4 regions of the Microbacterium sp. AG790 genome follow, and region 1 is predicted to be linked to each of the others. Evidence: predicted binding sites of a transcription regulator. Region 1 holds the regulator's gene; each other region holds the start of a gene.
What was found. The regulator HrcA, encoded in region 1, represses chaperone genes, less so after heat shock. The targets are predictions, from matches to a motif close to TTNGCACTCGNNNNNNNCGAGTGCNAA.

Region 1 (5,246 bases):
ACGCAGGCGCACGACCTCATGAGCTATCCGCCCGAGAGCAGCGTTCCGGCGGAGGATTCCTGGCTGCTCGGCAGCGGCCACGCCCGCTTCGAGTCGTCGGCCGACGCGCTGCTGTCGTGGACGGCGCTGCGCGGAGCGGGCCTCACGATCTCGGACGTGCGTCCGGCTGCCGGACCGATGTACACGGGCGTGGGCTACGACGTCGACGGCAATCCGATGGTCGCGAGTCGCCTGGACGCCGACCAGCGCTTCGACGCCGACGGGACCCCGTACGTGGCTGCGGGAACGACGGTGCGGGTGCGCGGACACGTCAAGGGCATGAACGCGGACGGCGAGCTGCGCGTCATCTACGCGATCGAAGAGCCCCGGCGCGTCGGCTTCGCTCTGGGGACGGTCGGCGACTCCGTCGTCAGCGGCGAGGAGTCGTTCGTCGTGACCTGGGCGGACAACGACGAAGTACGCTTCACGGTGCGTGCCTTCGACCGTCCCGTCGCCACGCTCTACCGCGTCGTTCCGGCGCTGGTGAAGCGACGCCGTCGTGAGCTGTTCCGCGGATACCTGCAAGCCATCTCTCCGCTGTACACGACGCCGGCCTGATGGGCTCCGCCCTCCCGCTCGGTGACCCCGCGCCGATCGACGGCGCGCTGCCGCCCGATATCTCGATCGACCCCGCCCGCGACTTCGGCGTCTACCTGCACGTGCCCTTCTGCCGGGTGCGCTGCGGCTACTGCGACTTCAACACCTACACCGCCACGGAGCTCCGGGGCGCGCGCCAGGACGCGTACGCCGACGAGGTTCTCCGCGAGATCGCGCTCTCACGGGGCGTGCTGTCGGCGCGGGGGCCCCTCCGCGCGGCATCCACCGTCTTCTTCGGCGGCGGCACGCCCACTCTGCTTCCCGCGGGAGATCTGGCGCGGATGCTCGACGGCATCCGCTCCGCCTTCGCGCTGGCCGCCGACGCCGAGGTCACCGTCGAGGCCAACCCCGACACGGTGACCGTCGCAATGGCACACGAGCTGGCGGAGGCCGGCGTGACCCGGCTGTCGATCGGCATGCAGTCGGCCGTGCCCCACGTGCTCGCCGCACTCGAGCGCACCCACGATCCGGCCGGCGTGCAGACGGCCGTCGACGCGGGGCGCTCGGCCGGCCTCGATGTGAGCGTCGATCTGATCTACGGCGCGCCGGGGGAGGCGTTGGACGACTGGCGTCGTTCGGTCGAGGCAGCTGTGGCGCTCGCACCCGACCACATCTCCGCGTACGCGCTCATCATCGAAGAGGGCACGAAGCTCGAGCGCCAGATCCGCCGCGGAGAGGTCGCCGCGCCGGACGACGACCTCCAGGCCGACATGTACGAGCTGGCCGACGAGGCGTTCGCATCGAACGGGTTCGGCTGGTACGAGGTGTCGAACTGGGCGACGGCGCCCCGTCACCGCTCCCGCCACAACCTCGCGTACTGGCGCGGCACCGACTGGTGGGGCTACGGCCCCGGCGCGCACAGCCACGTCGACGGCCTGCGGTGGTGGAACGTCAAACACCCCGCGGCGTATGCGCAGCGCCTTGCCGCCGGCACGTCGCCCGCGGCGGCGCGGGAGCGCCCCGATGCCGCTGCGCGGCGACTCGAGGACGTGCTCCTGCGGTCGCGGATCGCCGAGGGCATCGCGGTGTCCGAGCTGACCGAAGAGGGTCGTCACGCGATCGCGGCACTCATCGCCGACGGGCTCATCGACGGGTCCTCCGCCGTGCGCGGCCGCGTCGTCCTCACCCGCCGCGGCCGCCTGCTGGCGGATGCCGTGGTGCGCGCCCTCACCGCCTGACCGCGCGATCGCGGTAATATTGGCACTCGACGACCCTGAGTGCCAACAAGGAGGAGCGATGGTCTCGGAACGCGGCCTGCAGGTCCTCCGCGCGATCGTGCAGGACTACGTCGACACCCATGAGCCCGTCGGCAGCAAGGCGATCGTCGAACGTCACCAGTTCGGCGTGTCCGCGGCGACCATCCGCAACGACATGGCGCTCCTGGAGGACGAGGAGCTCATCGCCGCGCCGCACACGTCCTCCGGACGCGTACCCACCGACAAGGGCTACCGCGTGTTCGTCGACCATCTCGCCGACCTGCGGCCGTTGTCCACGGCGCAGCGCTCGGCGATCTCGTCGTTCCTCAGCGATCCGGGCGATCTCGACGAGCTCCTGATGCGCACCGTGCGCGCCCTCACGCAGCTCACCGGACAGGTCGCCATCGTGCAGTACCCGTCGTTCGCGCGCGCGAACGTCACGCACATCGAGTTCGTCCATCTGGGCGGCCCGCGCGTGGTGGTCATCGTCGTGACCGACACCGGGCGAGTCTCCCAGCGCGTGGCCTTCCTGGCCGAGGAGCTCACCGAGGATGCCGCCCGACAGGTCAAGACCGCGATCGCGCGGCTGGTCACGGGCAAGCCCGTCGGCGAGGCCGCGGCCGCCATCGAGGCTCTCTCGGCATCCGCTGCCGACGGCACCCGCATCGACGCCGCGTTGCGCACCGTCGCGCGCATCGTGGGCGAGGAGCTCGAGGACTTCCGGCAGGACCGGCTCGTGATGGCCGGAAGTGCGACCCTCGCGCGGCGCGAGGGCGACTTCCGCGGCAGCATCTACCCGCTGCTGGAGGCCATCGAGGAGCAGGTCACCCTGCTGCGTCTGATGGGCGAGATGGTCGCCGACGAGCACGGTCTCGCCGCGAGCATCGGTCGGGAGAACGAGCCCTTCGGACTCACGGAGGCCTCCATCCTCACGAGCGAGTACGACGCAACGGGCACCCGCGCCCGCGTCGGCCTCCTCGGCCCCACCCGCATGGATTACCCCACCAACCTCGCGGCGGTCCGCGCCGTCGCGCATTATCTGAGCCGACTGCTCGACGAGGACGACACGTCCCGCTGAGCGTCGCGCTCCCGAACACCGACCCGCGCCCGGCAGGGCAGGAAAGGCGATTGTGGCCGACCACTACGAAGTCCTGGGCGTGTCCCGCGATGCGAGCCCCGACGAGATCAAGAAGGCGTACCGGCGTCTCGCGCGCGAGCTGCACCCGGACGTCAACCCCGGAGCGGACGCGTCGGAGCGCTTCAAGCTCGTGACCCACGCGTACGACGTCCTCAGCGACCCGGAGCAGCGCCAACGCTATGACATGGGCGGCGACAGCTCGCCCTTCGGCGGAGGCGGCGCAGGCTTCGGCGGATTCGGCGACATCTTCGAAACGTTCTTCGGCGGCGGGGGAGCACGGGCCGGCCGACCGCGATCGCGGCGTGAGCGCGGCCAGGATGCGCTGGTGCGGGTGACGCTGGATCTCGGCGATGTCGTCTTCGGCACCCACCGTGACATCGACGTCGACACGGCGGTGCTGTGCGAGACCTGCGAGGGATCGTGCTGCCAGCCGGGCACCCAGCCGGCGACGTGCGACATCTGCCACGGTTCGGGTCAGGTGCAGCGCACCGTGCGCAGTCTTCTCGGCAACGTCATGACCTCGCAGCCCTGCACCACGTGCCAGGGCTACGGCACGACCATCCCGTACCCCTGCGCGACGTGCCAGGGACAGGGCCGCGTGCGCGCACGGCGGACGGTGTCGGTCGACATCCCCGGCGGCGTGGAGACGGGCCTGCGCCTCCAGCTGCCCGGCTCGGGCGAGGTCGGCCCGGCGGGCGGTCCGAACGGCGACCTCTACCTGGAGGTCACCGTCGCCACCCACGAGGTCTTCAGCCGTGAGGGCGACGACCTGCTCGCCACCCTCGAGGTCTCGATGCCCGACGCGATCCTCGGCACCCACACGACGATCTCCTCGCTCGACGGCGAGGTCGACCTCGAGGTGCGATCCGGCGTGCAGTCCGGCGACGTCCTGACGATCAAGGGCCGCGGCATCACGCCCCTGCGCGGCGGAACGCGCGGCGACCTCCGGGTCGGTGTGCAGGTCGTCACCCCGACGAAGCTCGACGCCAAGGAGCGCGCTCTCATCGAGGACTTCGCCAAGAAGACCAAGGCCCCGGCGCCCCGCCTGGCGCAGTTCCACCAGGGCATGTTCTCGAAGCTGCGCGACCGGTTCCGCGGCTGAGATGGCACTGCACTTCCTCGTCGACGAACCGCCGACCGACGGGCCCGCCGTCGCCGACGCGGCTCTGGGCGACGAGATCGTCATCACCGGCGCCGAGGCCCATCATGCGGCGGTCGTCCGCCGCGTCCGGGTCGGTGAGGAGGTCACCGTCGGCGATGGTGCGGGCGTCTGGCTCACGGGCATCGTCGCGGCATCCGCCCCCAAGCGCGTCGCAGTGACGGTGACCGGCCGCTCTGTCACCGAGGCGCCGACCCCACGTCTCGTTCTCGCCCAGGCGCTCGCGAAGGGCGACCGCGACGAGCTCGCCGTGCAGGCGGCGATCGAACTCGGCGTGGACGAGATCGTGCCGTGGCAGGGGGCGCGCAGCGTGTCGCGCTGGGGCGGCGACAAGGCCGTCAAAGGCGTCGCGCGTTGGCAGAGCATCGTCCGCGAGGCCGCGAAGCAGGCGCACCGCTCCTGGGTTCCGCGCGTGTCGACGCCGGTGTCCGTCGCCGGCCTCGCCGCACGTGCCGCACATGCCCGCGTGCTGGTCCTGGAGCCGACGGCGTCCGTGCCCCTCAGCACCCTGTCGCTGACCGATAGCGCGGAGGTCGTGCTCGTCGTCGGCCCCGAGGGCGGCATCGCTCCCGACGAACTCGACGCCCTGGCCGATGCCGGAGCCACCGCCGTCCGCCTCGGCGACACGGTGCTTCGCACCTCGACGGCCGGGCCGGCTGCCCTCGCCGTCGTCAACGCCCGCCTCGGCCGCTGGTGACGGGCGCTGACTACACTCGGAGTATGAGCGAACCGTCCATCTTCACGCGCATCCTGGAGGGCGAGATCCCGGCCGAGATCCTCGCCGAGACCGAGAACGTGTTCGCGATCCGCGATATCGCACCCCAAGCGCCCGTGCACCTGCTGATCATCCCGAAGAGTGCCGCCTACCGCGACGTCGTCGAGTTGGCCGCGTCCGATCCCGCCCTCATGAGCGAGATGATCGCACTCGCGAACACTCTGGCCGCCGAGCACGCAGACGGCGACTTCCGCCTGGTGTTCAACACGGGGCCGGGCGCCGGTCAGACGGTCTTCCACGTCCACGCGCATGTGCTGGCCGGGGGACTGGACGAGGGGAGCCTCGGTGGTTGATTCCGCCGACGACGCGAACGCGACCGAGCACGCGGTCGACCGGATTCTC
Region 2 (5,246 bases), on a different contig from region 1:
GCTCATCGCGAGCGGACGCCAGCCCTCGACCCTCGCGTTCGGCGCGGATTCGACGTTGCCGGTGACGCAGATCCAGGTCGCCGGGGAGGCCGTGGGATGAGTGATGACCGCCCCGGCCCCGCGCCCGACGTGCCCGACGTGCCCCTCCCGCGTGTCGAGACGCGGCTGGAAGCACCGTCGACCGACGTCGCCCCCGCCGACAGCGCTGCCCTCCCCGGGGCGCACCGCGGCGGCTTCCAGCGCGAGTTCACCGAGCCGGTACCCGTGGCGGCGCCGGTGAATGCGGATGCCGCGGCCGCTGCGTCGTGGACGCCCGAACCCGACGTGCGCTGGGCGCCGGCGCCGCCGGTGCTGCCCCGCAGCGCCCCGTGGGCCCTCACGTTCGCCGTCGTCGGACTGATCGTGTCGCTCGTGGTCGGCTGGGGCTTTCTCATCGGCATCGTGGGAGCGGTCTTCGCCGTCGTCGCACTGCGCCGCCCGTGGGAGAGCCGCGCCGTCGCGGTCTGGGCGCTGTGCCTGAGCCTGCTGTCGCTCGCCTACAGCGCCGGCTGGCTGTGGTGGGCGTCGACCCAGGGGCCGCTCTTCGGCTGAGCAGGCGCGCCGCGCCGACGTGATGCGCGTCAGCCGGTGACGCGCTCGGCGAGCAGGGCGATGCGCGAGGTTCCCCCACGCGTGAGGATGAGCGTCGCGGTGCGCGGACCCTTCAGCTTCAGTTGGGTGCGGAAGGTCGCGGGGTCGACATCGACGCCGCGCTTCTTGATCTCCAGCGTGCCGATCTCCCGCTCCCGGAGCGCCTGCCGGAGCGCCTTCAGATCGGTGGGCAGCTCCTCGAGGACGCGGAAGGACTGCACGAAGGGGCTCGTGATCTCGGCATCGGAGGTCAGGTAGGCGATGCCGGGGGCGAGCATTCCGGCGTCGAGGCGGCGGGCCACCTCGCCGATCAGGCGTGCGCGGATGACGGCGCCCTCCGGCTCGTGGACGAAAGCGCCCAAGGGTCGGACCTCGGCATCCTCGGCGTCGGAGGACGCCGTCAGTTCGGCCGCGCGGTCGGAGCGGACGACGAGCGCCGAGCGGCGCACACCGGCGCGGGCGAGCTTTCCGGTCCAGACGACGAGCTCGATGGTCGACCCGTCGACGCTGATCCACTGCGCCTCCGCAGTCTCGGGGATCCGCGCCCGGTCGAACGCCGGTCCAAGCTTGATGCCCGCGGGCATCCGCTCCGCCAGAGCGAAGACCCACTCCAGCGACGGCGACCAGTCGCCGGCGGCGACCCGCGCGGTCTCGGTGTGGCCGGCCGTGCGACGCGCCGGATCGAGCCACACCGCGTCGACGCCGTCGAGTGCGACGTCCTCGGCACGGGCATGGCGCACCGTCGCGGTGTCGCCGAACGCGGCGAGGTTGTACGCGGCGAGGGCCGCCGTGGTCTCGTCGGCGTCGACGGCCAGCACGTCGAGGCCGATCCCGGCGAACGCGAGCGCATCGCCGCCGATCCCGCAGCCGAGGTCGGCGACGCCGTGCACGCCGGCGTCGCGGAACCGGCCCGCGTGGCGCGCGCCCACCGACAGGCGCGTGGCCTGTTCGAGGCCCGCGCGCGTGAAGAGCATCCGGTCGGCGAAGTCGCCGAACTTCGCGCGTGCGCGCGTCCGCAGCCGCGCCTGGCCCACGGCGGCGGAGACGAGGTCGGGCGACAGACCCTGCGCCCGCAATCGCGACACGGTGCGGGCAACCTCATCGGAGGAGTCGATCGCGCCGAGCTCATCGACCAGCCGCAGCCCTTCGGGGGTGAGCAGGGCGGTGAGCTCGGCGCGTTCCATCCGGCCAGCCTATGCGGGGCGGCTCAGCACCCGCTCACCTTCGTCCATCGCGTCGCCGACGTCTGCTGCAGGCTTGTCACCGTCGCATCCCCCTGCCCGAGGTAGTCGAGACTGCCCACCGCGTAGTAGGGGTTGTAGGGGTTGACGCCGTAGCTGGTCGCCCGGCCCGCCGCCGCGTGGGCGGCATTGCTCGCCGTGACGCACGTCGCGCCGGGTGCGGTCGGCGTCGGGGTGGGGCTCGGTGTCGGGCTAGCAGTAGGTGTCGGGCTCGGGCTCGGGCTCGCCGAGCGGTCGACGCGCCGGTTGTGCGCGAAGAAGAAGCCCGTCACGTACGCGGGGTAGTCGATGCTGTTCGTCGACACGTACGAGCCGCCCGGTCCGCCCCCGGCCGGCCAGTTGTGCCCGAGGCCGGTGTTCTGGATGAGCGAGACGCGCGGGCCCGCGGCATCCGCGTAGAGCATGCCCGACCCCGCCGTGTTGGTGCCGGCCAGCCCTGCCAGCGAGAACGTCGACGTCGCCCCGGCGCCGTAGATGCCCGCCATGATCTGAGCGTTGAGGGTGTTGTAGCCCGTCGCCACCGTCGTGTCGTTGGATCCGTAGATCACCGAGGTGAGCTGGCTCGACAACGACGCGGATGCCGAGCCGGCGAAGCTCCGGCAGGTCGCCGTGCCCTGGGCCTGCGAGACGGCGACGCTGCCGATCTGTCCCGACGTGGTGCCGACGGTGGGTCCGGCGTTGATGCCGATGCCCGCGAACACGTCGGGGGCGAGGCACCCCATCACCATGGTCTCGCCGCCGCCGGAGGACAGGCCCGAGAGGTACACCTGCGTCGGATCGATGCCGAGTGACGTACGGCCGGTGAGCGCCGACACCAGCGCGAGCAGGTTGTCGTCGTGGCGTGCGGGGGAGGTGCGCGAGTGGTTGCTGTCGTAGTAGTCCCAGCAGCCGAGCACCACACCGCCGCCGGGAGCGTCGGGGAGGGCGACGACCATGCCGTACTCCTCCGCCGTCGCGGCCCAGTTTCCGGCGGTCTTCAGCGTCGACGCCGTCTGCACGCACCCGTGCAGGCTGACCATCAGTGCGCGGCCGGTGCCCAGCGTCGCGGCGCGGGCCGGGGTGTACAGCCGCACGCTCATGCCGGCGATCGATTCGGTCGTCCACGACCCTGTCGCCGCCGCGGCGGGGCGACGGCCGGTGCGGCCAGGAGGGCGCCGACGGCGAGGGCTGCCGCGGTCAGGGCGGCGGTGAGCGCGCGTCGGCGCCGAGACCGGCCGGCCAGAGGGCGGAGATGTGTCGTGAGGTCGCGGATGGTCATCGGTCGACTCCGATCCCGCTCCCGCCATCGTCCGAGCACCGTTGCTCGGTCGTCCCGGTCGAGGAGCGCAGGTCCGATGTTAGGTGAAAGACGATTCACATGACAGGTGTCCCTCTGTGTCGCAGAGCTGGCACTCGCGTTGCACGAGTGCCAGCCGCGCTCTAGACTTCTGTTAGCACTCCACCCCTGTGGGTGCTAACGAGTCTTGAAGCATCACGCCCAGCAAGAAAGAGGTAGACCGTGTCGGTTTCCATCAAGCCGCTCGAGGACCGCATCGTCATCAAGCAGGTCGAGGCTGAGCAGGTCACGTCCAGTGGCCTCGTCATCCCTGACACCGCCAAGGAGAAGCCCCAGGAGGGCGAGGTCGTGGCCGTGGGCCCCGGCCGCATCGACGACAACGGCAACCGTGTGCCGCTCGACGTCGCCGTCGGCGACCGCGTCATCTACAGCAAGTACGGCGGCACCGAGGTGAAGTTCGGCGGCGACGAGTTCCTCGTCCTGTCGGCCCGCGACGTTCTGGCGGTCGTCGTCCGCTGACGATCGCATTCGACGATGGCCCCCGGGATATCCCGGGGGCCATCGTCGTTAACCGGATTGGCGGAACAGCGACCAGCAATGGCAGGATGCCGCGGCATCCGTCGCCCCACGCATGTCACGACCGTCGTAGGCTTTGTCTCATGACACCCGCCGAGTCCGCCCGCGACGAACGGCGCGGTGGGATCTACGCCTTCGCGGCGTACTTCCTCTGGGGCTTCATGCCCCTCTACTTCCTGCTGCTGGCTCCCATCGGGCCGTGGGAGATCGTCGTCTGGCGCATCCTCTTCTCCCTCGCCTTCTGCGCGATCCTGCTCACCGTCACCCGCACGTGGGGCAAGCTCTTCGCGATCCTGCGCGATCGGCGGCTCGTGTTCTGGACGATCGTCGCGGGCCTGCTGATCTACGTGAACTGGCAGGTGTTCCTCATCGGAATCCTGACCGGTCACGTCATCGAGGGTAGCCTCGGCTACTTCATCAACCCGATCGTGACCGTGCTGCTGGGTGTGATCGTGCTGAAGGAGCGCCTCCGGCTGGCACAGTGGATCGCGATCGGCTTCGCGGGCCTGGCCGTGATCGTCATCATCGTGGCCTACGGATCCTTCCCCTGGATCGCACTGACCCTGGCGGCGAGCTTCGGCACCTACGGACTCGTGAAGAAGCAGATCGGTCCTCGGGTCGACGCCATCAGCGGCCTCACTCTCGAATCGCTGTGGCTGACCCCCATCGCCCTGATCCAGCTCGTCGTGGTCGCCACCACCACCGGCCTCGTCTTCGGTACCCAGGGCGTCGGGCACACCGTGCTGGTCACCCTCGCGGGCGTCGTCACCGCTGTTCCGCTGCTGCTGTTCGCCGCGGGTGCGCGCCGGGCGCCGCTCACCGTGATCGGCCTGCTGCAGTTCGTCGCCCCGATCTTGCAGTTCATCACCGGGGCGTGGATCCTGCACGAGCCGATGCCGCTCGAACGCTGGATCGGGTTCGCGCTCGTGTGGGTCGCGCTGGTCGTGCTGAGCGTCGATTCCGTGGTGTCGTCGCGGCGGTCCCGGAGCATCTCCGACGTCGCCGATCTGGTCTGAGACCGTCCCGGCGGTGCTCCCGCGCGCACGGCGAGGTTCATAACGATTGCGTCGCGGTGCTTTCCTTCGATGCGTGCGCGAAACATCCTGGTGACACAGCAGGTTTAGCGTTCAAGCCAGACCGCGGAGCCCGTGCGCCGCACGATGTCATCGAAGAAAGGGAAGAACCCATGGTTCATCGCAACAAGGCGATCATCGCCGCGTTTGCGCTCGCGGGCGCCGCGTCGCTCGCCCTCGCAGGGTGTTCGAGCTCGGGCGGGGGCGCTGCCACGACGGCTCCGAGCGCCACGTCCACGGGCTCGGCCGACCCGGCCGCCGCGTGCGCGCCCGGCACGCCCTCGACCGGACCGTTCACGCTCGCGACGATCCTGCCGCAGACCGGTTCGCTGGCGTACCTCAACCCGCCCGCCGAGGCCGGCTACGGCCTGGCCGTCGAAGACATCGACGCCGCCGGCGGCGTGCTCGGTCAGCCCATCAAGGTCGCCCCGATCACCGACTCCGGCGCCT
Region 3 (5,246 bases), on a different contig from region 1:
GCTCGGCCTCGGCGTCGTGGTCGGCCAGCTCGCCACCGCGTTCACCCTGGACGCGTTCTGGCCCGCGGATGCCGGTCCCGGCTGGGGAACCGAACTGTTGATGGTCGCTGTCGCGGCGAGCTCGGTCGTCGTCGCTCTCGCGCCCTGGCGGCGACGACGAACCTGAGCGGACGACGGGAGTGTCAGCTCTTCTTCTTGTCTTTCTTCGCGCCGGTCTTCGTCGCCCCGCCGTCCTTGTCGGCGCCCTTGGCGGGGGCCGGCATTCGACTGAGATGCGCACGGGGATCGACGCTCTTGCGGCGACCGGGTCGCGCACCGGTGGGCTTGCCGCCGACGTACAGCCAGCCGAGCAGCTCCTCGTCCTTCGCGAGTCCGTGCGCCTTGGCCACCGCCTTCGCCCGCGTGTAATGACCGGTGCGCCAGATGACACCCCATCCCGCCTCATCCAGCAGAAGGCTGAGCGTGTGGGCGACACCCGAGGCGACCGCCTCCTGCTCCCAGCGGGGAACCTTCTCGCTCTTGCGGTAGCTGGCGACCACGGCGAGCAGCAGTGGCGCGCGCAACGGCTTCGTCGACGGTTTGTCGTCGCCCTCGGCCTTCGCGATCGCCGCCCCGAGCGTCGCCCGGTCCTCGCCACGCAGCTCGATGACGCGCCACGGCCGCAGGGACGAGTGGTCGGCGACCCGCCCCGCCGCCGCGATCAGGGTGAGAAGCTCGGCGCGGGTGGGCGCGGCATCCGTCACCTTCGACCAGGAGCGACGGTTTCGCACCGCCGCCAGGGCCGGGTAGTCCGTGACCGTCTCGATCACGACGCATCCGCCTCCGGGGCCGGGGTGAACGACAGCGACAGCGAGTTCATGCAGTACCGGTCGCCCGTGGGGGTGCCGAACCCGTCGGGGAAGACGTGTCCGAGATGCGAGCCGCAGTTCGCGCACCGCACCTCGGTGCGGACCATCCCGTGGCTGCGATCTTCGATGAGCTCGACGGCCTCGGGGCGCACCGACTCGTAGAAGCTCGGCCACCCGCAATGCGAGTCGAACTTCGTCCCGCTCTGGAACAGCTCGGCGCTGCACGCGGCGCACGTGTAGAGGCCGGCACGGCTCTCGTCGAGCAGTTCGCCGGTCCAGGCGCGCTCGGTGCCCGCCTCGCGGAGCACCGCGTACTGGTCGGCGGTGAGCTCCGAACGCCACTCGTCGTCGGTCTTGGTCACGCGGTAGGTCATGTCTGGCTCCTTACTCCACCCACTATTCAACCCGACGCGGGCCGCGGTCGGCTCAGCCCGCGAGAATGTCACCCATGAGTTCGCTCCCAGAATCGGTGTCGGCGCGCTACGCCCGGTTCGCCCGCGACGAGGCTCCCGGTCGTTCCGCGCTGTACGGCGAGTGGGCCGTCGGAATCGCCGCGGATGCCGCGGTGCAGGAGGTGCTGGAGAGGATCTCGCCTTCGCATCGTCAGCCGCCCCTCGTCTTCGCCGTCGCGCGGATGCTCGGATCCGGCGAGAGCGGGTACCCCCAGTGGCGGGAGTGGGTGCTCGCCCACAGCGACAGACTGGTCACGGAGTGCGCGGCGCGGTCTCTGCAGACGAACGAACCCCTGCGGTGCGCCGCTCTGCTGCCCGCGTTGGCCGGCATCGACGGGCCGATCGCGCTGCTGGAGGTCGGCGCGAGTGCAGGACTGTGTCTCTACCCCGACCGATACTCCTACCGCTATCGCGGCGTCGCCGGCGAGATCGTGCACGACCCTCGCGGCGGCGCATCGTCCGTCGTGCTCGAGAGCGAGCTTCGTGGTCTGCACGTGCCGCCGCTGCGGCATCCGGAGATCGTCTGGCGGGCGGGCATCGATCTCGCACCGCTGGATCCATCCGACCCGGCCACCGAATCATGGCTGACGGCTCTGGTCTGGCCCGGCGAGACCGGACGCGCCGATCGGGTGCGTTCCGCCCTGCGCATCGCGGCAGCGGAGCCGCCCCTCATGTTCGCGGGTGACGGCGTCGACCAGCTCTCTCACGCCGTCGCGGCGGCGCCGCCCGAGGCGACGCTGGTCGTTCAGACCCCCGGCGTGCTGGCGCACCTCGGCTGGCACGCGCGCCACGCGCTGATCGAGCAGGTATCCGCCGTGGGCCGCTGGATCACCCTCGACGCGCCCTCGCTGCACGAGGGATGGCGCGGCGGGCGGATCGCATCGAACGCTCCCGCTGAGGGCTTCGCACTCGCGCGCGACGGCGTCGTCCTCGCCCACGCCGACCCACTCGGGCGATGGCTGGAGTGGCGTCCCGGCGAGCGCGCTGCGCGGGGTTAACGTGAGCAGGTGCCCCTCTCCGAGCGTGATCGCCTCCTCCTCGACTTCGAGTCGCGGTGGACCGTGCACGACGCCGTCAAGGAGGAGGCCATCCGTGCCGAGCTCGCCCTGGCGCCCGCCCGGTACTACCAGCTGCTGGCTCGCATCATCGATCAACCGGATGCCGCGGCGCACGACGCCATGCTGGTGCACCGCCTCCGTCGGCTCCGCGATGCGCGCGAGAGCGAGCGTGCGGGACGCGCGGCCGTTCCCGCCGTCCGCACCGGAACAGGCCGGTAGCATTCTGGGGTGCCGAGTACGCCCCCGCAGAAGGACCGCTTCGATGATCTCGCCCTCGAGGGGGGACGCATCGGCGCGCATCGCGCCGAGAATCCGCGCCTGCGGGGAGGAATCGTGGTGCTGTGGTCGGTCATCGCGATCGTCGTGCTGGTCGCGCTGGGCATCTTCGGCACGCTGATCGCCACCGGGCGCGTCACCCTGTTTCCCACACCGAGCGCCACGCCGACGACCATCTCGACCGCCGAGCCGGTCGTCGACACGTCGTACCCGGTCACCGTTCTCAACGCGACGACACAGTCTGGTCTGGCCGGCTCCCTCGCGCAGACCATCGTCGGGGCCGGCTGGTCGCCCGACAGCGTCACGGCCGGCGACGCCAGCTCCAAGGACTTCCCGACCACGACGGTCTTCTACTCCGACCCCGCCGAAGAAGGCGCGGCGCGGGGACTCGCACAGGTGATCGGCGGGGCGGCCGTGACGCTCAGCGATGCGTACAAGGGCCTCGCGAGCGGCGACGGCGCCAAGCTCCTCGTGGTCGTGATCGGTGCCGATCGCACGGATGCCGGGGCCACTCCGGCCGGCTGACCACCCCGCCCTGCGGGTATCGGCGGGGAGCGTGTTTCGCGCGTGTGAACAGTTTGATGCGCCTGTGTCAACACTTGCCGGAACGGCGATTTCGCCGCTCTCACGCTGGTTAGCATTGCGACGTCCCACCGCAGCATCAGGAGATTCGCATGGCCCAAGGTACCGTCAAGTGGTTCAACGCCGAGAAGGGTTTCGGCTTCATCACCGTGACCGACGGCCAGGACGTGTTCGTCCACTACTCCAACATCGACATGTCGGGATTCCGCGTCCTGGAGGAGGGGCAGACGGTCGAGTTCACCGTCGGCGCCGGTCAGAAGGGCCCGCAGGCCGAGTCGGTCCGCGTCGTCGCCTGACGTCGTTCGGCCCTCCCGTCGCGCCCGCTCGGCGCGGCTTGCACTCGTCATGCCAGAGTGCCAGAATGAGTTAGCACTCAATCATCGCGAGTGCTAAAGACTCATCCTCACGTCCGGGAGGGACGACACACTTATGGCAAAGATCATCGCTTTCGACGAGGAGGCCCGCCGTGGCCTCGAGCGTGGCCTGAACATCCTGGCCGACGCCGTCAAGGTGACCCTGGGCCCGCGCGGTCGCAACGTCGTGCTCGAGAAGAAGTGGGGCGCCCCCACGATCACGAACGACGGTGTCTCGATCGCCAAGGAGATCGAGCTCGACGACCCGTACGAGAAGATCGGCGCGGAGCTCGTCAAGGAGGTCGCCAAGAAGACGGACGACGTCGCCGGTGACGGCACCACGACGGCTACCGTCCTCGCCCAGGCCCTCGTGCGCGAAGGGCTGCGCAACGTCGCGGCCGGCGCAGACCCCATCTCCCTGAAGAAGGGCATCGAGAAGGCCGTCAAGGCGCTCTCCGACGAGCTGCTCGCCTCCGCGAAGGAGGTCGAGACCAAGGAGGAGATCGCCGCCACGGCATCCATCTCCGCCGCCGACCCCGAGATCGGCGCGCTGATCGCCGAGGCGATCGACAAGGTCGGCAAGGAAGGCGTCGTCACGGTCGAGGAGTCGAACACGTTCGGCACCGAGCTCGAGCTCACCGAGGGCATGCGCTTCGACAAGGGCTACATCAACCCCTACTTCGTCACGGACCCGGAGCGCCAGGAGGCTGTCTTCGAGGACCCGTACATCCTCATCGCGAACCAGAAGATCTCCAACATCAAGGACCTGCTGCCGATCGTCGACAAGGTGATCCAGGAGGGCAAGGAGCTCGTCATCATCGCCGAGGACGTCGAGGGTGAGGCTCTCGCGACCCTCGTTCTCAACAAGATCCGCGGCATCTTCAAGTCGGTCGCCGTCAAGGCTCCCGGCTTCGGTGACCGTCGCAAGGCGCAGCTCCAGGACATCGCCATCCTCACCGGCGGCCAGGTCATCACGGAGGAGGTCGGTCTCAAGCTCGAGAACGCCACCACCGACCTGCTCGGCAAGGCACGCAAGGTCATCGTCACCAAGGACGAGACCACGATCGTCGAGGGTGCGGGCGAGTCGGCGCAGATCGAGGGTCGCGTGACCCAGATCAAGCGCGAGATCGAGAACACCGACAGCGACTACGACCGCGAGAAGCTGCAGGAGCGCCTCGCCAAGCTCGCCGGCGGCGTCGCCGTCATCAAGGCGGGTGCGGCCACCGAGGTCGAGCTCAAGGAGCGCAAGCACCGCATCGAGGACGCCGTTCGCAACGCGAAGGCCGCCGTCGAGGAGGGCATCGTCCCCGGTGGTGGTGTCGCCCTCATCCAGGCCGGCAAGCGTGCGTTCGAGAAGCTCGAGCTCACGGGTGACGAGGCGACCGGTGCGAACATCGTCAAGGTCGCCATCGAGGCGCCCCTGAAGCAGATCGCCCTCAACGCCGGCCTCGAGCCGGGTGTCGTCGCCAACAAGGTGTCGGAGCTTCCCGTCGGCCAGGGCCTGAACGCCGCCACCGGTGAGTACGTCGACATGTTCGCCGCGGGCATCATCGACCCGGCCAAGGTGACGCGCTCGGCGCTGCAGAACGCTGCGTCGATCGCGGGTCTGTTCCTCACCACCGAGGTCGTCGTCGCCGACAAGCCCGAGAAGGCCGCCGCTCCCGCGGGCGACCCCAC
Region 4 (5,246 bases), on a different contig from region 1:
GGTCCAGCCCATGCGGGGCTCGCTGTCCCGGCCGCCAGCGCGACCGCGACACCGGCGATCGCGAGTGCGACTCCGACGATCCGTGCACGCGCGCGCCCCATGGGCTTCAGCCTATGGGGCGCCGTGCGAGTGGCGCACTACAGTTGACGCCATGACCGACCGCCGTCTCGCCATCTCCGCGTGGGAGAGTCTCTTTCGCGCGCAGCACGAGATCCTGCGCGAGATCAGCGACGACTTCGGCGAGGACGAGCTGACGCAAGCAGAGTACGACGTGCTGCTCACCGTCGTCCGCGGCGAAGACAACAGCGCGCGCCTGCGCGACGTGACCGCCAACATGCTCATCAGCCAGCCGAGCGTCTCGCGGCTGGTCGATCGCATGGTCGCGCGCGACCTCATCAGCAAGTGCGTCGACCCGCTCGACGGGCGTGGCGCGATCGTCCGCGCAACCGAACGGGGCGCGGCCGCGTTCCGGCGACTCGCGACGGTGCACGGCCGATCGATCGCCGAGCGGATGTCGGTGCTCAGCGACGACGAGCTGGCACAGTTGCAGCGGCTGACGACGAAGCTGCGCGGCGCCTGACCGTCTCGTGCCGCCCCGGCTACCACCGGTTGCGGACATCCTCTGCGAATCCCTCGATACCGTCGAACGCGATCGCACCGCTGTCGACGGCGAACGTTCCCGACCAGGTGCCGAAGCACTGGTCCGTGCGCGAGGAGACCACGCCGAGGTTCATGGCGGAGGCCTTGTCGTAGAACGGGGTGAACACGGCATCCAGCCCTCCTCCGCGCACCCGCCACGGCCGCAGCGGCGCGGCAAGGTCGTAGTCCCAGGCGACGGGCTCGGAGATCTTGTGCAGCGTGCCGTCGAGCACGACGGCGTTCTCCGTCGAGCCCGTCCCGTCGGTCCATCGTCCTCCGACCTGGATGCCGAGGCTGCGTCCGTCTGCGAGGGTTCCCGACCCGGCGCCCCAGTTCCACGACACGTCGTAGCGCCAGCGTCCTCGCCCGTGATCCAGCACCGCCCACGATCCCGCCGGCACCTCGTGGTCGACGCCGTCGAGCGTCAGCACACCGGATGCCGGGAGCGCGACATCCTTCACGGTGTACTGGAACCGCCGCGACGACCACGGCACCACGACCGCCAGCAGCTCGTGTCCGGGCGGGCGGCGCACCGTGATGTCGAAGGACGCGTCCGGGATCTCGGCGTGCAGACGCCAGAGCGACCCGCGCTCGGCCGGCGTGATGGTGGCGGCGAGGTCGGCGTGCCGCGCGATCGTGATGCCGGTGCCCAGCGAGGCGGGCAGCGACACCTCCCGCGACGGCAGCACCGTGACGCTGCGGCCCCACGAACGCGTCGTGGCCCGGTCGTGGATCCACACCTCGTGCACGGCGGCGTAGTCCAGCGACGACACCGTGAGCGACACGATGTGCGTGGGCGTCATGACGTTCCAGTACTCCCACCTCTTGTTGCGCCCCCACGATCGAACGAAGCGTCCACCTCCGATGCCGCGGGTGTCGACGAGCGGCGAGCGGGCGAAGCCGATCGCCGCCGGATTGAGGCGGCCGTCGGGGCGGGTGAGGGAGACGGGTTCGGTGAGCTCGCGCTCGCGCGCGGCGGGGGGTGCGGTCATCGGCATCCTTGCTGACGTTCCGAGTGCTGGTGCTTCCGGTGGGTGCTTCGACACTAGCGCGCAGGCGCGAACCGCCCCGGTCCTCGCGGACACGGGGCGGTTGCGCGCGGGTGCGCGGGCCGGGACTACTGCTCGACCGGGTGCGGCTCCTGCGCCGACTCGTGCGCCTGGATCGTGGGGGCACCGCCGTCGGCGACGACCTGGACCTTGCGCGGCTTCGCCTTCTCGCTCACGGGGATCGTGACCGTCAGCACGCCGTTGCTGTACGTCGCGGCGATGCCGTCGGTGTCGATGCCCTGACCGAGGTTGAGCTGACGCAGGAAGCTCGCGGTCTCACGCTCCCGCGTGATCCACTTCACTCCGTCGCCCTCGCTCAGCGTGCGCTCGGCGCGGATGGTCAGCAGCTGGCCGTCCACATCGATGTCCACCGAGCCCGGGTCGATGCCGGGAAGGTCGGCGCTGAGCACGTAGTGGTCGCCGTCGCGGTAGAGGTCCATCGGCATCCGGCGGGGTCCCCGGCGCGTGTCGAAGAGGCCCGACGCGATGCGGTCGAGGTCACGGAACGGGTCATACGTGGCCATTTTTCTCTCCTTGTCCTTTGTCACTGTGAGGGTCTGTCAAAGTTGAGCCTCATCAACTCAACTAGCATCAGATTAGCACTCGACACAGGAGAGTGCCAACGGTTCACGCACAGCGAACGTGCGCGATCGCGCGCCGTTCACATGACCCTCGCGCCGGAAGCCGCACCGCTGTTTCCGGCGCCGCCGCCCATTCAGCACACGGAACCCTTCCTCCCCACGTGCGGTAACAGCGCAAGTTCTCCACGAGCCGGCGGACGGTGTCCACGACATCAGGAGATGGGCCCAGCATGAGCGGATGCCGCGCCCACCCCGACCACTTCCGCCGACATTGCCGCAGGTGTTCACCGCCGCCGACGCGTCGACGGCCGGCGTCACTCGCGGGCGCCTCTCGGCTCGCGACCTCGACGCACCCTTCCGCGGAGTCCGCGTTCGGCGCGACACGGACGGCGCCGCACCGGACGGCGAGGACACGCCGGACGAGATCGCCCGGCGCAACATCCTGGGTCGCGTCCGCGCCCACGCACTCGTGCTGCCGCCCCATGCGTTCTACACCGGGACGACGGCGCTCGCGATCCACGGGCTCCCCTTCCCCGACGCGGATGCCGCGGCATCCGCCGACCTCGACGTCGCCGTTCCCGCGCCACACCGTGCCCTCAGACGGACGGGCATCACCGCCGTGCAGATCACCCCGATGCTCGTTCACACCACCGTCCGGGCGGGCCTTCCGGTCGCGACGCCCGCCTCCGCCTGGGCGATGCTCGCCCGCGAGCACACGATTCGAGACCTGGTGGTGATCGGTGATGCGATCATCCGCGTGCCCCGCGACGGATGGGGGCGGCGTCTGCCCGACGCTCGACACGCCGGACCCGAGAATCTGGCCGCGGCTGTCGCCGCAGGCCGCCGTTGCGGAATCGCGAAGCTCCGTGCCGCGCTTCCCCTGCTGCGCACCGGCAGCATGTCGCCGCTCGAGACGGACTGGCGACTGTCGCTCATCGGGACGGGTCTGCCGGAGCCCGAGCTCGACGTGGAGGTGCGCGCGCCAGACGGTCGACTGCTCGGCATCAGCGACGGCGCATTCGTGGCGCACCGGGTCGCGGTCGAGATCGAGGGCGATCACCACCGCACCTCGCGTCGCCAGTGGGTGCGCGACCTCGAGAAGTACTCCGACTATGCGAACCTCGGCTGGGATGTTGTGCGCCTGAGCGCCGCGCACATCCGACACGATCCCTCGCGGGGAGTCGCGCTGGTCCGCGCCGCCCTCGCACGCCGAGGTTGGCACGCGTGACCGGTCGCTCGGTTGACGCTTGCACCGGTAATCACATCGCGATTTCCCGCGCGAACGCCAACTGAACCGCGGCAGGCGCGCGCGGCGCTCAGCACTCGACGACGTTGACGGCGAGTCCGCCCTCGCTGGTCTCCTTGTACTTGGTCGACATGTCGATGCCCGTCTGACGCATCGTCTCCACGACGGCATCCAGCGGCACATAGTGCGTGCCGTCGCCGCGCAGCGCGAGGCGCGCGGCGGTGACGGCGGTGGATGCCGCGATCGCGTTGCGCTCGATGCACGGGATCTGCACGAGCCCACCCACCGGGTCGCACGTGAGCCCCAGATGGTGCTCCATCGCGATCTCGGCGGCGTTCTCGATCTGACGGTTGGTGCCGCCCATCACGGCGGTCAGCCCGCCGGCCGCCATCGCGCACGCCGAGCCGACCTCGGCCTGACACCCGCCCTCGGCTCCCGAGATCGACGCGTTCGCCTTGAACAGCGAGCCGAGCGCCGTCGCCGTCAGCAGGAATCGACGGATGCCGCGGCGCCGGTTCGCCTCGGCGAGCTCCTGCGCGGTGGCGACGATGTCCTCCGACCCGTGCGCCGCCTCACCCGCCTCGCGGCCGTCCGGACCGTGCAGCCCGAGTAGCGCCGAGCCGACGAGCTCGCCGTAGGGCGTCACCGCGTTCTCCGCTCCGATGCCGGCATCCGCGAGGAAACGCCACCAGTACATCGCAACGGCCGGGAGGATGCCGGCGGCGCCATTCGTCGGCGCTGTCACGACGCGTCCTCCGGCGGCGTTCTCCTCGTTCACGGCCAGTGCGAACGCACCGAGCCACTCCCCCGGCAGCTCGCGCCCGGTCGCCTCGACGCTCTCCAGCTGGGCGCGGATCGCGCCCGCGCGCCGCTTCACCTTCAGCATTCCCGGCAGCACCCCGTCGGCGTGCAGCCCGGCGTCGACGCACGAGGCCATCGCGTCCCAGATGGCATCGAGCCCGGCCGCGACCTCCGCTTCGGGCCGCAGCGCCTCCTCGTTGCGGCGCGCGATCTCCGCGATCGTCAGCCCGTACGTATCGCAGACGTCCAGCAGTTGCGCCGCTGTCGCGTAGGGCAGCGGGAAGGATGCCGCGGCCACCACCGCCGGCTCACCCTCGCGCCGGATGAACCCGCCGCCGATCGAGTAATAGGTGTCTTCGTGCAGTGCGAGCCCCGCGGCATCCCGCGCGACGAGCGTCATCGCATTGGGGTGTCCGGGAAGACGCGTCCGCGGCGCGAGTACGATGTCCGACCGCGAGAAGGGGATCGGCGTACGACCGTCCATCAGGAGGAGGGCGCCGTCGGACCAGTCGGTCCAGGCGCCGCGCACGTGAGCCGGATCGACGGTCTCGGGCACGTACCCCTGCAGGCCGGCGACGACCGCGTCGGGGGTGCCGTGCCCGATGCCGGTGGCACCGAGTGAGCCGTAGAGGGCGCACTCCACGCGGGCGAGGGTCGGCAGATCGGCGACGCGGCGCGCGAAATCGCGAGCCGCGCGCAGCGGGCCCACCGTATGGGAGCTCGACGGTCCTACCCCGATGGAGAACAGGTCGAACGCCGAGACGTACGCACTCACACTTGTGAGCCTACGCCGCCTCCCCCGTCGGGCCCCGCCCGATACGCTGAGACGGAGGGGGCACCATGACCGCACTGACCACGTCCGACGCCGATCGCGGCGCGGCACTCGAGGCCTGCGAGGCGGCAGGGCGTGTGGATGACGCGTTCCTCGCC

Region 2: a site for HrcA is predicted at 3,257-3,283, ahead of groES (co-chaperone GroES). Genes of this name have one in related genera too.
Region 3: a site for HrcA is predicted at 3,583-3,609, ahead of groL (chaperonin GroEL). Genes of this name have one in related genera too.
Region 4: a site for HrcA is predicted at 2,285-2,311, ahead of DEU37_RS02270 (Hsp20/alpha crystallin family protein). Genes of this name have one in related genera too.

The regions. Positions count from the first base shown of each region.
Region 1 is NZ_RBWZ01000014.1:59,134-64,379, reverse strand. It holds gene DEU37_RS14530 (DUF1990 family protein) at 1-597, shown strand, start outside; gene hemW (radical SAM family heme chaperone HemW) at 597-1,814, shown strand; gene hrcA (heat-inducible transcriptional repressor HrcA) at 1,873-2,910, shown strand; gene dnaJ (molecular chaperone DnaJ) at 2,963-4,072, shown strand; gene DEU37_RS14510 (16S rRNA (uracil(1498)-N(3))-methyltransferase) at 4,074-4,826, shown strand; gene DEU37_RS14505 (HIT domain-containing protein) at 4,850-5,197, shown strand; gene DEU37_RS14500 (PhoH family protein) at 5,190-5,246, shown strand, end outside.
Region 2 is NZ_RBWZ01000001.1:25,287-30,532, forward strand. It holds gene tsaD (tRNA (adenosine(37)-N6)-threonylcarbamoyltransferase complex transferase subunit TsaD) at 1-100, shown strand, start outside; gene DEU37_RS00145 (hypothetical protein) at 97-591, shown strand; gene DEU37_RS00150 (class I SAM-dependent methyltransferase) at 621-1,814, opposite strand; gene DEU37_RS00155 (PHB depolymerase family esterase) at 1,838-2,950, opposite strand; gene groES (co-chaperone GroES) at 3,370-3,666, shown strand; gene rarD (EamA family transporter RarD) at 3,807-4,739, shown strand; gene DEU37_RS00170 (ABC transporter substrate-binding protein) at 4,910-5,246, shown strand, end outside.
Region 3 is NZ_RBWZ01000006.1:764,870-770,115, forward strand. It holds gene DEU37_RS04140 (DMT family transporter) at 1-166, shown strand, start outside; gene DEU37_RS04145 (nitroreductase family protein) at 183-809, opposite strand; gene msrB (peptide-methionine (R)-S-oxide reductase MsrB) at 806-1,222, opposite strand; gene DEU37_RS04155 (DUF2332 domain-containing protein) at 1,297-2,298, shown strand; gene DEU37_RS04160 (DUF3263 domain-containing protein) at 2,308-2,577, shown strand; gene DEU37_RS04165 (LytR C-terminal domain-containing protein) at 2,587-3,159, shown strand; gene DEU37_RS04170 (cold-shock protein) at 3,309-3,512, shown strand; gene groL (chaperonin GroEL) at 3,646-5,246, shown strand, end outside.
Region 4 is NZ_RBWZ01000006.1:360,169-365,414, reverse strand. It holds gene DEU37_RS02285 (DUF2207 domain-containing protein) at 1-101, opposite strand, end outside; gene DEU37_RS02280 (MarR family winged helix-turn-helix transcriptional regulator) at 152-580, shown strand; gene DEU37_RS02275 (DUF2804 domain-containing protein) at 600-1,631, opposite strand; gene DEU37_RS02270 (Hsp20/alpha crystallin family protein) at 1,757-2,212, opposite strand; gene DEU37_RS02265 (hypothetical protein) at 2,508-3,497, shown strand; gene DEU37_RS02260 (L-serine ammonia-lyase, iron-sulfur-dependent, subunit alpha) at 3,586-5,091, opposite strand; gene DEU37_RS02255 (amylosucrase) at 5,157-5,246, shown strand, end outside.